2 regions of the Pseudomonas sp. 9.3L genome follow, and region 2 is predicted to be linked to the other one. Evidence: predicted binding sites of a transcription regulator. Region 2 holds the regulator's gene; the other holds the start of a gene.
The links. The regulator FliA, encoded in region 2, starts transcription of late flagellar genes. The targets are predictions, from matches to a motif close to CTAAAGTTTNNNNNNNNNNNGCCGNTAA.

Region 1 (7,427 bases), 1.5 Mb from region 2:
ACGCCGCAGACCACGACCTCAAACCCTTGAAGTCATCAGGCTATACCCACCAGCAGCACCTGGAAGCCGCAGCTGATCGCATCTGTGCGTTTCTAAGCTAATCGCAAGCTGTGTGCGTAGATAAATATTCTTTCCTGTATTAATTTTCTATTGCTTGCAGGTGTAGGATGGGCCAGTGCATGTGCCCATCCTTTCTTCTTATCACCTGAATGAAGCACCTATGACCCCTACCGTTCCCACTGCTGCCGACCTGTTCGATGCCATCCAAGCCGCCCATACGGCCTTGCGCCCTGAGGTATCGGTAACCCCGCTCACACTCAGTAAGGGGCTGTCTGCCCTCAGTGGCTGCGAGCTGTACCTCAAGTGCGAACACTTGCAGCACACCGGTTCCTTCAAGTACCGCGGCGCGACCAATAAAATACGTTTGCTTGAGCCGTCGCAACGCGAGCGGGGCGTGGTCACCGCCTCGTCAGGCAATCATGGCCAGGGCGTGGCGCTGGCAGGAAAAGGCGCAGGGGTACCGGTCACCGTGTACGCCACCACCACGGCCTCAGTTTTGAAGCTTGAGGCCATCCGCGCCTTGGGCGCCGAGGTAATTACCTTGGACACCGACCCATTGAGCGTAGAGCTGGAGGCCGCTCGGCAAGCGCAGCGCAGTGGCCAGGCGTTTATTTCGCCTTACAACGACCTGCAGATCATTGCCGGGCAGGGCACCATCGGCATGGAGATACACGACCAGTTGCCGAACGTGGACGCCGTGTTCGTCGCAGTGGGCGGGGGCGGTATGGTGTCGGGCATCGGCACGGCCCTCAAGCACTTCAACCCCGAGGTAGAGGTGATCGGCTGCTGGCCGGAGAATGCGCCCACGCTGCAGCGCTCGCTTGCCGCAGGCCGCATCATCGAGATGGAAGAAGCGCCTACGCTGTCGGACGGTACGGCCGGTGGTGTCGAGCCCGACAGCATTACGTTCCCCCTGTGCCAACGTGTGATCGACCGCACCGTGCTGGTCAGCGAACAGGACATCGCCACTGCCCTGCGCGAGGTCGCTCGCGTCGAGCGCTGGATCATCGAAGGCGCCGCCGGAGTCGCCTTGGCAGGGGCATTAAAACTGGCTGCTGAGTATCAGGGCAAGCGCGTGGCCGTGGTGTTGTGCGGGCGCAACATTGTGCTGGACACCTTCCTGAAGGCCGTTTCTCAGGAGGCAGACGCATGAAGGTGTTCACCCGGCAACAGATCATGAGCACCCTAAACCTTTCCCAGGCCGCCGAGGCCGTGGCCCAAGGGTTTATCGCGTTCTCCCAGGGCAAGGTGAGCGTGCCGCCGGTTCAGCATTTTGTGTTTCCGCAGGCCAACGGCGATTGCTGTGTGAAGTCGGCATGGGTAGAAGGCAGCGACACCTTTACCGTGAAAGTGTCCACCGGGTTTTACAACAACCCCGGCAAAGGCTTGGACAGTAATGGCGGCCTGATGCTGGTGCTGTGTGCACACACGGGCCAAGCGCTGGCCTTGCTTCAGGACGGAGGCTGGCTCACTGCAATGCGCACGGCCCTCGCAGGCCAATTGGTAGCGCGTGCCCTGGCGCCGTCGAACGTACAGGCGATTGGCATAGTGGGCACGGGCCTACAGGCGCGGATGCAGTTGGAGCAGCTGATGCCGGTGACCCGTTGCCGCCAGGTCATCGTGTGGGGGCGCGGCGCGGCTCAGTTGGAGGCCTACCAAGCGTTCGCCGAGGGCTTGGGGTTTTCGGTGCAAGTGACGCAGAGTGCCGAAGCGGTGGCGCGCCAGGCGAACCTGATCGTTACCACGACCCCGTCTCGGGCCGCCTTGCTGCACAGCGAGTGGGTCCAGCCGGGCACCCATATCACCGCCGTGGGCGCCGATGCGCCGGGCAAACAGGAACTCGCCCCCAGTGTGCTGGGCCTGGCGGACCTGATCGTCGTGGATGCCATCGGCCAGTGCAGCCAGTATGGCGAGGTGTCTCATGCCCTTGACGCAGGGTTGATCCAGGCAAGCGCGCTGGTGGAGTTGGGCGCGCTCTTGGCAGGGCACACTTGCGGGCGGCGTAACGATCAACAGGTGACCGTGGCAGACCTTACCGGCGTGGCTGTGCAGGATGCGCAAATCGCCGGTTGCGCGCTGGCGTCTTGCACGCAAGCATGACCACTGCTCACTGGCCTGGCGCCGGTTCCGGGCTCGCCTCACGGCAGGCTTTGACATATTTGTAGACCGTGGCCCGGCCCATGTTCAGCACGTTGGCAACGTAGTCATAGGCGCTGCGCCCTTCGAAGGCGCCTTCGTGGTACAGCGCCTCGATCAAGCGGCGCTTAGGCTCGCGGCCCAGGTGGTTGAGGGCCAGGTGGTGAGTGGTGAGCCAGGCGTGCAGAAAGGTATTGATGCGTTCCTGCCAGTCATCTTTGAACAGCACGGCGGGCTGGGCGATCAGGCGGCTGGTTTGAAAGAACGCCTCCAGCGCATGGCGCGCTTGTTCCAGCAGTGAATAGTTGAGGTTCACGCACAGCGCCATGGCGGGCTTGCCGTGTTCGTCGAGGAGCACGCTGGTGGTCGAGCGTATACGCTGGCCATCCCAGTTGAGCTTTTCATAGGGGCCGATGCTGCGCTGGGTGGCCCAGTCGGCCGCGATCTCCTCCATGGCAGAAGGGTCACCCAGCGTTCGCTTGGAAAGGTTGTTGGCGATGTACACGACCGTTTGGGTTGCCAGGTCATGCAACACCACTTCGCCGTGCGGAAACAACAAGGCGGCCAGGCTGTCGGCGATCACCTTGTAGTTGTCCAGCCGGGGCGTATCAGCGCCTGGGGTTAACATCATGGAGCGTCTCGCTGCTCAAAATGCCCATGATAGTAAACCAAGGCCAACCCTGGTGGGGCCGCCTTGGTTCGTTGCCCTAATGGTTAGCGGTTGAAACGCTCCACCAGGGAGTACTGGCTGGCAGCGGTCTGGGTGAGGGCTTCGCTGAGCAGCGCAGTGCTCTGGGCTTTGCCGGAGGTCTGGTCCGCCAACTGGGCAATGGTTGCAATGTTGCGGTTCACCTCTTCCGCTACTGCACTTTGCTCTTCAGTGGCCGCCGCGATCTGCGTGGTCATGTCGGTGATGTTGGCCACGGCCTCGCTGATGCCGGCTAAGGCTTTGTCCGCTTCCAGTACCCGCGCCACGCCTTCCTGGGCCTGGCGGTGGCCGGTTTCCATGGTCTGCACGGCAGCGGTGGCGGTGTGTTGCAGTTTGGCGATCAGGCCATGGATCTGCCCGGTGGACTCGGCCGTGCGCTGCGCCAACTGGCGCACTTCGTCGGCAACCACTGCAAAGCCCCGGCCCATTTCACCCGCGCGGGCCGCTTCGATGGCCGCGTTCAGCGCCAGGAGGTTGGTCTGGTCGGCAATGCCTTTGATCACGTCTACCACGCCGCCGATTTCATCGCTGTCCTTGGCCAGGCGTGTAACGGTTTGCCCGGTTTCACCCACCGAGGCTGACAAGCGCTCGATGGCTTCGCGGGTTTCGCCGGCGATGGCGCGGCCCTGGCGGGTGAGCTGGTTTGCCTGCTGGGTCGCATCTGCCGTGCGCTGCACATGGTTGGCCACCTCTTGAGTGGTCGCGGCCATCTGGTTGACGGCAGCGGCCACCTGCTCGGTCTCTGCCTTCTGACGGTCCAGCCCTTCAGAGCTTTCATGGGCCAGATTATCGGCCTGGCGCGCCTGGCCGTTAAGCTGCTCGGCGGTGTCCTGCAAACGGGTAAGGCACGTCTTGAGGCGGGCTTCCTGGCTGAGCATGGACATTTCCAAGCGCCCCTGCACGCCTCGGCTGTCGGTGTACATCTGGGCGATCAGGGGGTCAGACGTGGTCTGTTCAGCCAGCTGCAACAGGCGCTTGAGGCCACGCTGCTGCCAGCTCAGGCCCAGCAGCCCCAGTGGCACCGACAACACCGCAGCCAGTGCAAAGCCCCAGCCGCTGCCCAGCCAGACGCCGATCAGGAAGCCGATCTGGCTCACCAGAATGAACGGCAGCCAATCCCGTAGCACGGGCAGCCAGCGCTCGGCCGCTGACAACGCCGGCTTGCCTGCGTTGAGGCGCGCATACAGCGCTTGCGCGCGGCGTATTTGCTCAGCGGTGGGCTTGACCCGCACCGATTCATAACCCACCACCTGGCCACCTTCCAACACGGGCGTGACGTAGGCGTTGACCCAGTAGAAGTCGCCGTTCTTGCAGCGGTTTTTTACCACGCCCATCCACGGCCGCCCCTGCTTGAGGGTGCCCCACATATGGGCGAACACTGCAGCCGGTACGTCCGGGTGACGCACCAGGTTGTGTGGCGCGCGTATCAGCTCGTCACGGGTATAACCGCTCACCTCCACGAAGGTGTCGTTGCAGTAGGTGATCATCCCCTGGGTATCGGTGGTGGAGATCAGCCGCTGTTGAGCGGGGAAGGTACGTTCACGCTGAGTGACAGGCTGGTTATTGCGCATGAAAAGGCAGGTTCCGCATAGGGCTTTTATAGGGTGTCGGCGGAGGGGCGGGATAGTTTAGTTTGCAGTTCCTTAAGTAACGCCTGAGTGCGTGGGTGCGAAATCGCAGCGTACTCATGCGCGAGCTACGCCCGGTGCCTACACCCTACCTGTGGAAAGCGGGCGATAGCTCGCGAATGGTCTAGACGGTATTACCGCAAGGCCCCAGAGAGCTGCCTCACGCAATCAACTCCCGCAGCACATAATGCAAAATCCCACCGGCCTTGAAGTACTCCACTTCATTGAGCGTGTCGATGCGGCACAACACCTCGACCTGCTCTTGCTTTCCGTTCTCGCGAGTAATGCCAAGCGTCAGGTGCATGCCGGGGGCCAGGGTGGCGTTGCTCAGGCCCAGCAGGTCGAACCGCTCATGGCCAGTGAGGCCCAAGGTTTTACGGGTTTGCCCGCCTACGAACTGTAGAGGCAGCACGCCCATCCCCACCAGGTTGGAGCGGTGAATGCGCTCGAAGCTTTCGGCAATTACCGCTTTCACGCCCAGCAGGTTAGTGCCCTTGGCGGCCCAGTCACGGCTGGAGCCGGTGCCGTATTCGGCGCCTGCAATGATAACCAGCGGCGTGCCCTGCGTCTGGTAGCGCATGGCGGCGTCATAGATGGCGAGCTTTTCGCCGCTGGGAATGTACAGCGTATTACCGCCTTCTTCGCCGCCTAGCATTTCGTTGCGAATGCGGATGTTGGCGAAGGTGCCGCGCATCATCACTTCATGGTTGCCGCGGCGCGAGCCGTAGGAGTTGAAGTCCTTAGGCGCCACGCCCTTTTCCCGGAGGTAGCGACCCGCAGGGCTGTCGGCTTTGATATTGCCGGCAGGGGAGATGTGGTCGGTGGTGACTGAATCGCCCAGAAGCGCCAGGGCGTAAGCGCCCTTTACATCCTCGATCACCGGCAAGGGGCCAGCAATGCCTTCGAAGAAGGGTGGGTGTTGGATGTAGGTAGAGTGTTCATCCCACACATAGGTGGCGGCCTGCGGTACTTCGATGGCTTGCCACTGGGCGTCGCCTGCGAACACTTCGGCGTATTCCTTATGGAACATGCTTGTATCCACCTTGGCCACCGCGTCGGCGATTTCCTGCTGGCTTGGCCAGATGTCGCGCAAGAACACCGGCTGGCCGTCTGGCCCTGCACCCAGGGGCGCACTGGAAATATCGATGCGTACGTTGCCTGCCAAGGCGTAGGCCACCACCAAGGGCGGGGAGGCCAGCCAGTTGGTTTTCACCAAGGGGTGCACACGCCCTTCAAAGTTGCGGTTGCCCGAGAGCACCGACGCCACCGTGAGGTCCGCCTGTTGAATAGCGGCCTCTATGGGCGCATCCAGCGGGCCCGAGTTGCCAATGCAAGTGGTGCAGCCATAGCCCACCAGGTTGAAGCCCAACTGTTCCAGAAATGGCATCAACCCCGCTGCGGTGTAGTAGTCGGTGACCACCTTGGAGCCGGGTGCCAAGGACGTTTTAACCCAAGGCTTACGCGTCAGGCCTTTTTCCACGGCTTTTTTGGCCAGCAACCCGGCGGCCATCATTACGCTGGGGTTGGAGGTGTTGGTGCAGGACGTGATCGCTGCAATCACCACCGCGCCATGCTTGAGGGTGTGGCTGGCATCGCCGTCAGTGTAGGTGGCTTCGCCGGCTTGGTCGGCATTGCCGACCGCGACACCGCCACCACCTTCGCTTTCCAGGCGGCTTTCTTCCTTGGCGGCGGGCTTGAGTTGCAGCCCAATGAAGTCATTGAAGGCCTGGCTCACCTGCCCCAGCGCAACCCGATCTTGCGGGCGCTTCGGCCCTGCCAGGCTGGCTTCTACTTCGCCCATGTCCAGCCCCAGCTGGGCGCTGAATACGGGCTCCTGGCCCGGCTCGCGCCACAGGCCTTGAGCCTTGCAGTAGGCTTCGACCAGCTGCACGGTCTCTTCTGGCCGGCCTGAGAGGCGCAGATAACCCAAGGTGATGTCGTCCACCGGGAAGAAGCCGCAGGTGGCGCCATACTCGGGCGCCATGTTGGCGATGGTCGCGCGGTCTGCCAACGGCAGCTCTGCCAGGCCATCGCCATAGAATTCCACAAACTTGCCCACCACACCTTGCTTGCGCAGCATCTGGGTGACAGTGAGCACCAAGTCTGTGGCGGTAATGCCTTCGCGCAGCTTGCCGGTGAGCTTGAACCCCACCACTTCAGGAATGAGCATGGACACCGGCTGGCCTAGCATGGCGGCCTCGGCTTCGATTCCGCCCACGCCCCAGCCCAATACCCCAAGCCCGTTGATCATGGTGGTGTGGGAGTCGGTGCCTACCAGGGTGTCAGGGAAGGCGTAGGTGTGGCCGTCGTCTTCCCGGGTCCATACGGTGCGGCCCAGGTATTCCAGGTTGACCTGGTGGCAGATGCCGGTACCCGGTGGCACGACGCTGAAGTTGTCGAACGCGCTCTGGCCCCACCGCAGGAAGGCGTAGCGCTCGCCGTTGCGGTCCATTTCGATGTCTACGTTTTCGTTGAACGCCTGGTCCGAGCCATAGCGGTCGACCATCACCGAGTGGTCGATGACCAGGTCGACGGTGGACAGCGGGTTGATCCGCTGCGGGTCACCCCCGGCCTTGGCAACGGCGGCGCGCATGGCGGCCAGGTCTACCACGGCCGGCACGCCAGTAAAATCTTGCATCAATACGCGGGCCGGGCGGTACTGGATTTCTCGGTCTGAACGCCGCGCCTTGAGCCACTCGCCCAGCGCCTGGGCGTCTGCGGCTGTGACCGTTGTGCCGTCCTCCCAGCGCAGCAGGTTTTCCAGTAGCACCTTAAGGGACATGGGCAGGCGTTGCAGGTCACCCAATTGGCTTGCCGCCGCCAGCAGGCTGTAATAGCGGTACTCGCGGTTGCCCACGTTCAGGGTGCGTAGGGTATTCAAGCTGTCCAGGGAG
Region 2 (7,427 bases):
TCCCAGCGTCAGGAAATGCAAGGGCAACCAGCTATTTTGCTGGTCGCTGGGCCGATTCGGACCATGTTGTCGCGTTTTGGCCGGTTGGCCGTACCGAACCTTCATGTGCTGGCCTACCAAGAAATACCGGACAACAAGCAAGTGACGATCGTAGCGACAGTAGGGCCCAACGGCTGAGGTAGCGGGATATGCAAGTAAAGCGTTTTTTCGCCGCGGATATGCGTCAAGCCATGAAATTGGTACGCGATGAGCTGGGCGCTGACGCTGCGATCATTGGCAACCGCCGGATCGCAGGGGGCGTAGAGCTTACCGCTGCGTTGGATTACAAACTGTCGGCCTTGGCCCCGCGCGTACCCAATGTTGAGTTGGAAGACGAGCTGCGCAAAACCCAGTCGCGTATCGTGTCGGCGCAGGTCGAACTCGACTCGCGCAGCGCCCACGATGGCGTGACCAATCGCCAGTTATTTGCAGGCTTGCCGCTGACCGCGCCCGAGCCTTTGATCGAGCCCACCTTGGCTGAAGCCCCGCGTGCGCCCGTTGCCGCCTCGCCTGCACCTGCGGCAGTGGACCAGCGCCTGTTCGACTCCATGCGTTCCGAGCTTTCTGGCTTGCGCGAGCTGCTGGAAGTGCAACTGGGCTCATTGGCCTGGACTCAATTACAAGGCAGCCGCCCAGAGCAGGCTACTCTATGGCGCAAGTTGCAGCGCATCGGGCTGTCTGGCCCGTTGTCGCGCGATTTGCTGGCTGAAGTGGACGGCATCGACGAGCCCCGCCAAGCCTGGCGCATGCTGTTGGCGCACTTGGCCAGAATGATCAGTACCCCAGAGGTAGAACCCCTGGAAGAAGGCGGCATCATCGCCATGGTAGGCCCCGCCGGCATGGGCAAGACTACCACCCTGGCCAAGCTGGCCGCACGTTACGTGCTCAAGTACGGCGCGCAGAACATCGCCTTGGTGAGCATGGACAGTTTCCGCATCGGGGCCCAGGAGCAACTTAAAACCCTGGGCCGTATCCTGAATGTAACCGTAACGCACGTAGACCCTGGGCAATCCCTGGCGCAGGCCTTGGAGCCTCTGCTGCGCAAGCGGGTGGTCTTGATCGACACCGCTGGCCTGCAGGCCAGTGACCCGGCGCTCAAGCTGCAACTTGAAAGCCTGGCGGGCCGTGGGATTCGGGCGCGCAATTACCTGGTGCTCGCCACAACCAGCCAGAAGCAGGTATTGACTGCGGCCTACCACAGTTACAAGCGTTGCGGCCTTGCAGGCTGTATCCTCACCAAACTCGATGAAACCGCGAGCCTGGGTGAAGTACTAAGCCTTGCGATCAGTCATGAATTGCCAGTGGCCTACCTGACTGACGGCCCACGTATCCCGGACGATCTGCACCTGCCTCGTCGGCACCAGTTGGTTAGCCGCGCGGTAAGTGTACAAATGCAGGAAGAGCCCAGCGAAGAGGCCATGGCCGATATGTTCGCCGACCTGTATCACAGCCCCAACAAGCGTGTGGGCTGAGGGCATGAAGACACATGAATGCATGCGCAAGTGGTTGCGCGACAGCGCGCCCCGACAGGGCGTGTTGCATGGCTTGAAACCTACCTGCACCGCACGCAGCGCAGGCTTGCCCAACAGGCAAGCCGGCCGTGGTGTAGCCAGCGTCTCAGTGACAGGGTAAAGAACGAATGGGCAGCATGCATCCCGTACAGGTGATTGCGGTGACCGGCGGCAAAGGTGGCGTCGGCAAGACAAACGTGTCAGTGAACCTCTCACTGGCACTGGCCGAACTCGGCCGGCGCGTGATGCTGATGGACGCCGACCTTGGCCTGGCCAATGTGGACGTATTACTGGGGCTTACTCCCAAGCGCACCTTGGCCGACGTAATAGAAGGCCGGTGTGAGCTGCGCGACGTACTGTTGCAGGGCCCAGGTGGCATCCGCATCATTCCCGCAGCGTCAGGCACCCAGACCATGGTCCACTTGACCACGGCTCAGCACGCCGGGCTGATCCAAGCCTTCAGTGAAGTCGGCGATAACCTGGACGTGCTGGTGATCGACACCGCCGCCGGGATCGGTGATTCAGTGGTGAGCTTCGTGCGCGCAGCCCAGGAGGTACTCTTGGTGGTATGCGACGAGCCCACCTCGATTACCGATGCCTACGCCTTGATCAAGCTGTTGAACCGCGATTACGGCATGAACCGCTTCAGGGTGCTGGCCAACATGGCCCAAAGCCCCCAAGAGGGGCGCAACCTGTTTGCCAAGCTTACTAAGGTGACCGACCGTTTTCTGGACGTCGCCCTCCAATATGTGGGTGCGGTGCCGTACGACGAGACCGTGCGTAAGGCCGTACAAAAGCAGCGTGCTGTGTACGAAGCGTTCCCACGCTCCAAATGCGCCCTGGCCTTCAAGGCCATCGCCCAGAAGGTGGATACCTGGCCGCTTCCCGCAAACCCGCGGGGGCACCTGGAATTCTTCGTCGAACGGTTGGTACAGCAAACCAGTGCGGGGCCTGTCTCATGAGCGCCAGTGGATACCGGATGTACAACAATGCTTCTCGGCAGTCGCAGCAGCATGAACTGATCGAGCGTTATGCACCCTTGGTCAAGCGCATCGCCTATCACTTGCTGGCGCGGTTGCCAGCCAGTGTGCAGGTCGAAGATTTGATCCAGGCCGGCATGATCGGGCTATTGGAAGTGGCCAACAAATACGACGCCAGCAAGGGGGCCAGTTTCGAGACCTATGCAGGCATTCGTATCCGTGGCGCGATGCTCGACGAAGTGCGCAAAGGCGACTGGGCACCTCGCTCAGTGCACCGTAATACCCGTACCGTCAGCGAGGCCATTCGAAGAATTGAAGCGCGAACGGGTCGCGACGCTAAAGATCATGAAGTTGCTGCCGAACTTAACATGAAGATCGACGAGTACTACTCGATTCTCAACGATACGTTGGGAAGCCGGTTGTTCAGCTTCGACGATCTGTTGCAGGACGGTGATCACGAGGGGCTTCACGAAGACGGCGCCAGTGGGAGTGGTGAGCCCGCCCGAGGCTTGGAAGACGAGCGCTTCCAATCGGCCTTGGCGGACGCCATCGCTAATTTGCCAGAGCGTGAGCGGTTGGTGCTGGCGCTGTATTACGACGAAGAACTCAACCTCAAGGAAATCGGTGAGGTGTTGGGGGTAAGTGAGTCTCGGGTCAGTCAGCTTCATAGCCAATGTGCGGCGCGTTTACGCAGTCGTCTTGGCGAATGGCGGGCCGCCGCGCGATAAGCCCTGCCGTAACAGCAGGGCTTGCCCGCGATAGCGTGCTTCTCATGCAGCGGCCGGTCGCAGGCAATGTATGCGGTTATGGGTTTATCGCACACCTAATGAATTCGATTGACTGCGCACCCCGGAGTGGGCGTGTTTGAGACTGCTGGAGGTCTACTTGGACAAGAACATGAAAATCCTCATCGTTGATGATTTCTCGACGATGAGGCGGATCATTAAGAACCTGCTACGCGACTTGGGCTTTACCAATACCTCCGAAGCCGACGACGGCGTCACGGCATTGCCGATGCTGCAAAGCGGCTCGTTCGACTTTCTGGTGACGGACTGGAACATGCCCGGCATGACCGGCATCGAGCTGCTGCGCCAGGTGCGCGCCGATGACCGTCTCAAGCACCTGCCGGTGTTAATGGTAACGGCCGAAGCCAAGCGTGAACAAATCATCGAAGCGGCTCAGGCCGGCGTCAATGGCTACGTAGTCAAGCCTTTCACCGCTCAGGTGCTCAAAGAGAAGATTGAAAAAATCTTCGAACGCGTGAACAGCTGAGCTGCCAGGGGGCGCTATGGAGTCCAGTAAACTGCCGTTGGGTGACTTTGAATCCACCCTGAAAACCCATGCCCGCCAGCTGGTCGAAAGCCTTGAAAAGGGGCAATTCGGCGAAGCGGTAGGGTTGATCCATGAGTTAAACCAGACGCGTGATCGCGGGCTGTATCAGGAAGTGGGCAAGCTCACTCGCGAATTGCACAGCGCTATCGTTAATTTTCAGATTGACCCTCGCTCGCCTCGGGCCGAAGAAATGTCGGGGATCACCGATGCTACCGAGCGCCTTGATTACGTGGTACGGCTGACGGAAAACGCCGCCAACCGCACCATGGACCTGGTCGAGCAGAGCACGCCCGTGGTCCACGATCTGGGCGAAGAGGCCAAGGCGCTGCGCACGGACTGGCAGCGCTTCATGCGCCGGGAAGTCCAGGCCGATGAGTTCCGTGAGCTCGTCAAGCGCATGGACACCTTCCTGGCGCGCAGCGAAACCGACGCCGACGTGCTGTCCACCCACCTCAACGACATCTTGCTCGCCCAGGATTTCCAGGACCTCACAGGCCAGGTAATCAAGCGCGTAACCTCGTTGGTGACCGAGGTAGAAGCGAACCTGCTCAAACTGGTGCTGATGGCCAGCCAGGTAGACCGCTTTGCAGGTATCCATCACGACGAAGAAAGCCTGCGCCAAGAAAAAAATCCTGAAAAAGACCCGTCCCGGGGTGAAGGTCCGCAGATTCATGCCGATAAGCGTGAAGACGTCGTATCCGGTCAGGACGATGTGGACGACTTGCTCTCCAGCTTAGGTTTCTAAGCGGTTGCGGTCGTCGGACAGGCGCCTTCGCGCTATCCGGGCCGCACGCCATTTTCAGCATTCCAGGGAGCAACCAAATGAGCTTCGGCGCCGATGAAGAGATCCTCCAGGACTTCCTGGTTGAGGCCGGCGAGATCCTCGAGCAGCTATCTGAACAGTTAGTCGAGCTGGAAAGCCGACCCGACGACGCAAACCTGCTCAATGCGATTTTTCGTGGTTTTCATACTGTCAAAGGCGGCGCCGGCTTTCTCCAGCTCAATGAGCTGGTGGAGTGCTGTCACATCGCCGAAAACGTGTTCGACATCCTGCGTAAGGGCGAACGCCGAGTAGACTCCGAGCTGATGGACGTAGTGCTCGAAGCGCTGGACACGGTCAATAGCATGTTTGGTGAGGTTCGCGAGCGTGCCCCGCTGACCCCTGCCACCCCCCAATTACTCGCGGCGTTGGCCCGACTGGCCGAGCCGGCAGGCGCGCAGCCGGCGGTCGCAGCCCCTGCACCCGCCGTGGTGGCTGCGCCGATGCCCGGCACCGGTTTCGATGCCCTTATGAGCAGCCTGGACGACGAACACACCCACGCCGCCAGCGACGACATTACCGACTCCGAATTCGAATCCCTGCTCGACCAACTCCATGGCAAAGGGCAGTTTGCCGCGGATACCGTGGCAGCAGCGCCTGCGGCCCCTGCTCCAGCAGTTGGCAGCGATGAAATCACCGACGCTGAATTCGAATCGCTGCTGGACCAGTTGCACGGCAAAGGCAGCTTCGCCGCTGACAACCTGGCCGGTACACCTGCACCGGCGCCCGCGCCACCTGTGGCAGTGCCCGCAGCGGGCGGTGGCGACCTGATTACCGACACTGAATTTGAAGACCTGCTTGACCAGCTTCATGGCAAGGGCAAGTTCGCGGCGGATGCCACCGCAGCCCAGGCGCCTGCTGCTCCTGCGCAGGTAGCCCCAGCGCCCAAAGCTGTCGCGCCGGGCGTCGCCGCGCCGGGCGCCGCCGCGCCGGCCGTTCCTGTGCCCGCACCGGCTGCTGCTGCCGCGCCGGCTGCCGCCCGTGCACCTTCGGGGGAAAAACCCGTCGTCAACGAGGCTGAAACCACCGTACGGGTCGACACCGCTCGGCTGGATGAAATCATGAACATGGTGGGCGAGCTGGTACTGGTGCGTAACCGCTTGGTGCGCCTGGGCCTGAACAGCAGCGATGAAGCCATGTCCAAGGCCGTCTCCAACCTGGACGTCGTCACCGCTGACCTGCAAACGTCGGTGATGAAGACCCGGATGCAGCCTATCAAGAAAGTCTTTGGCCGCTTCCCCCGTCTGGTACGCGACCTGGCACGCCAGCTCAAGAAAGAAATCACCCTGGAGCTGGTGGGCGAAGAAACCGACCTGGACAAGAACCTGGTCGAAGCCTTGGCCGACCCCTTGGTCCACTTGGTGCGCAACGCTGTGGACCACGGCGTAGAAATGCCGGACGAGCGTGAAGCGGCCGACAAGCCGCGCTCTGGCAAGGTCGTGCTGTCTGCCGAGCAGGAAGGCGACCACATTCTGTTGTCCATCTCCGACGACGGCAAGGGCATGGACCCTGCCGTGTTGCGCGCCAAAGCGGTAGAGAAGGGCGTGATGGACAAAGACGCCGCTGATCGGCTGTCTGAGACCGACTGTTACAACCTGATCTTTGCCCCTGGGTTCTCGACCAAGACCGAAATCTCGGACGTGTCCGGGCGCGGCGTGGGCATGGATGTGGTGAAAACCAAGATCTCCCAGCTCAACGGCTCGATCAACATCTACTCGGCCAAGGGTCAGGGCTCGAAGATTGTCATCAAGGTCCCGCTGACCCTGGCGATCATGCCTACCTTGATGGTGATGCTGGGCAACCAGGCCTTTGCCTTCCCCCTGGTCAGCGTGAACGAGATTTTCCACCTCGACCTGTCTCGCACCAACGTGGTGGATGGTCAGGAAGTGGTCATCGTGCGCGACAAAGCCTTGCCGCTGTTCTACCTCAAGCGCTGGCTGGTGCCAGGTGCCCAAGACAGCGAGCAGCGCGAGGGCCACGTAGTGATTCTGTCGGTAGGCACCCAGCGCATAGGGTTCGTGGTGGACCAACTGGTAGGGCAGGAAGAGGTGGTCATCAAACCGCTGGGCAAGATGCTTCAGGGCACGCCTGGTATGTCAGGCGCTACCATTACGGGTGACGGCCGCATTGCGCTGATTCTCGATGTGCCTAGCATGCTCAAGCGTTACGCCGCCCGGCGTATCTGATACCACCCGCCGCCAGCCCGCAAAGGCTGGCGGCCTGTAACGGAGTTACTATGGCAGTCACAGTCCTGGTGGTGGACGATTCTGGCTTTTTCCGCCGCCGTCTTACCGAAATCCTCTCGCAGGACAGCAATATCAAGGTCGTAGGCACCGCCAGCAATGGTCGAGAGGCCATCGACCAAGCGGTGGCGCTCAAGCCTGACGTCATCACCATGGACTATGAGATGCCGATGATGGACGGCATCACGGCCGTCCGGCACATCATGCAACGCTGCCCTACACCGGTGTTGATGTTCTCATCGCTTACCCATGAAGGCGCCCGGGTTACTTTGGACGCGCTGGATGCAGGCGCGGTGGATTTCCTGCCGAAGAATTTCGAAGACATCTCGCGCAACCCGGACAAAGTTCGCCAATTGCTGTGCGAGAAGGTGAACTCCATCGCGCGCAGTAACCGGCGCCTGACCTCACACGCTGCCCCTGCGTCGGCCCCCGCGCCACGCGACGCCCTGCCTACCCGAACCGCCCCGCGGCCCGCCGCCGCTGCGCCTGCGCAGGCCCCTCG

Region 1: AC4LE2_RS06535 (methyl-accepting chemotaxis protein) is a predicted target of FliA. The motif match lies at 4,510-4,537, and genes of this name have one in related genera.

The regions. Positions count from the first base shown of each region.
Region 1 covers NZ_JBZUBK010000001.1:1,440,967-1,448,393, forward strand. The annotation lists gene AC4LE2_RS06515 (alpha/beta family hydrolase) at 1-101, shown strand, start outside; gene AC4LE2_RS06520 (threonine/serine dehydratase) at 221-1,213, shown strand; gene AC4LE2_RS06525 (ornithine cyclodeaminase family protein) at 1,210-2,160, shown strand; gene AC4LE2_RS06530 (helix-turn-helix transcriptional regulator) at 2,168-2,827, opposite strand; gene AC4LE2_RS06535 (methyl-accepting chemotaxis protein) at 2,911-4,476, opposite strand; gene acnA (aconitate hydratase AcnA) at 4,694-7,427, opposite strand, start outside.
Region 2 covers NZ_JBZUBK010000001.1:2,916,906-2,924,332, reverse strand. The annotation lists gene flhA (flagellar biosynthesis protein FlhA) at 1-177, shown strand, start outside; gene flhF (flagellar biosynthesis GTPase FlhF) at 189-1,511, shown strand; gene fleN (flagellar synthesis regulator FleN) at 1,679-2,512, shown strand; gene fliA (RNA polymerase sigma factor FliA) at 2,509-3,258, shown strand; gene AC4LE2_RS13345 (chemotaxis response regulator CheY) at 3,428-3,802, shown strand; gene AC4LE2_RS13340 (protein phosphatase CheZ) at 3,819-4,607, shown strand; gene AC4LE2_RS13335 (chemotaxis protein CheA) at 4,685-6,868, shown strand; gene AC4LE2_RS13330 (protein-glutamate methylesterase/protein-glutamine glutaminase) at 6,919-7,427, shown strand, end outside.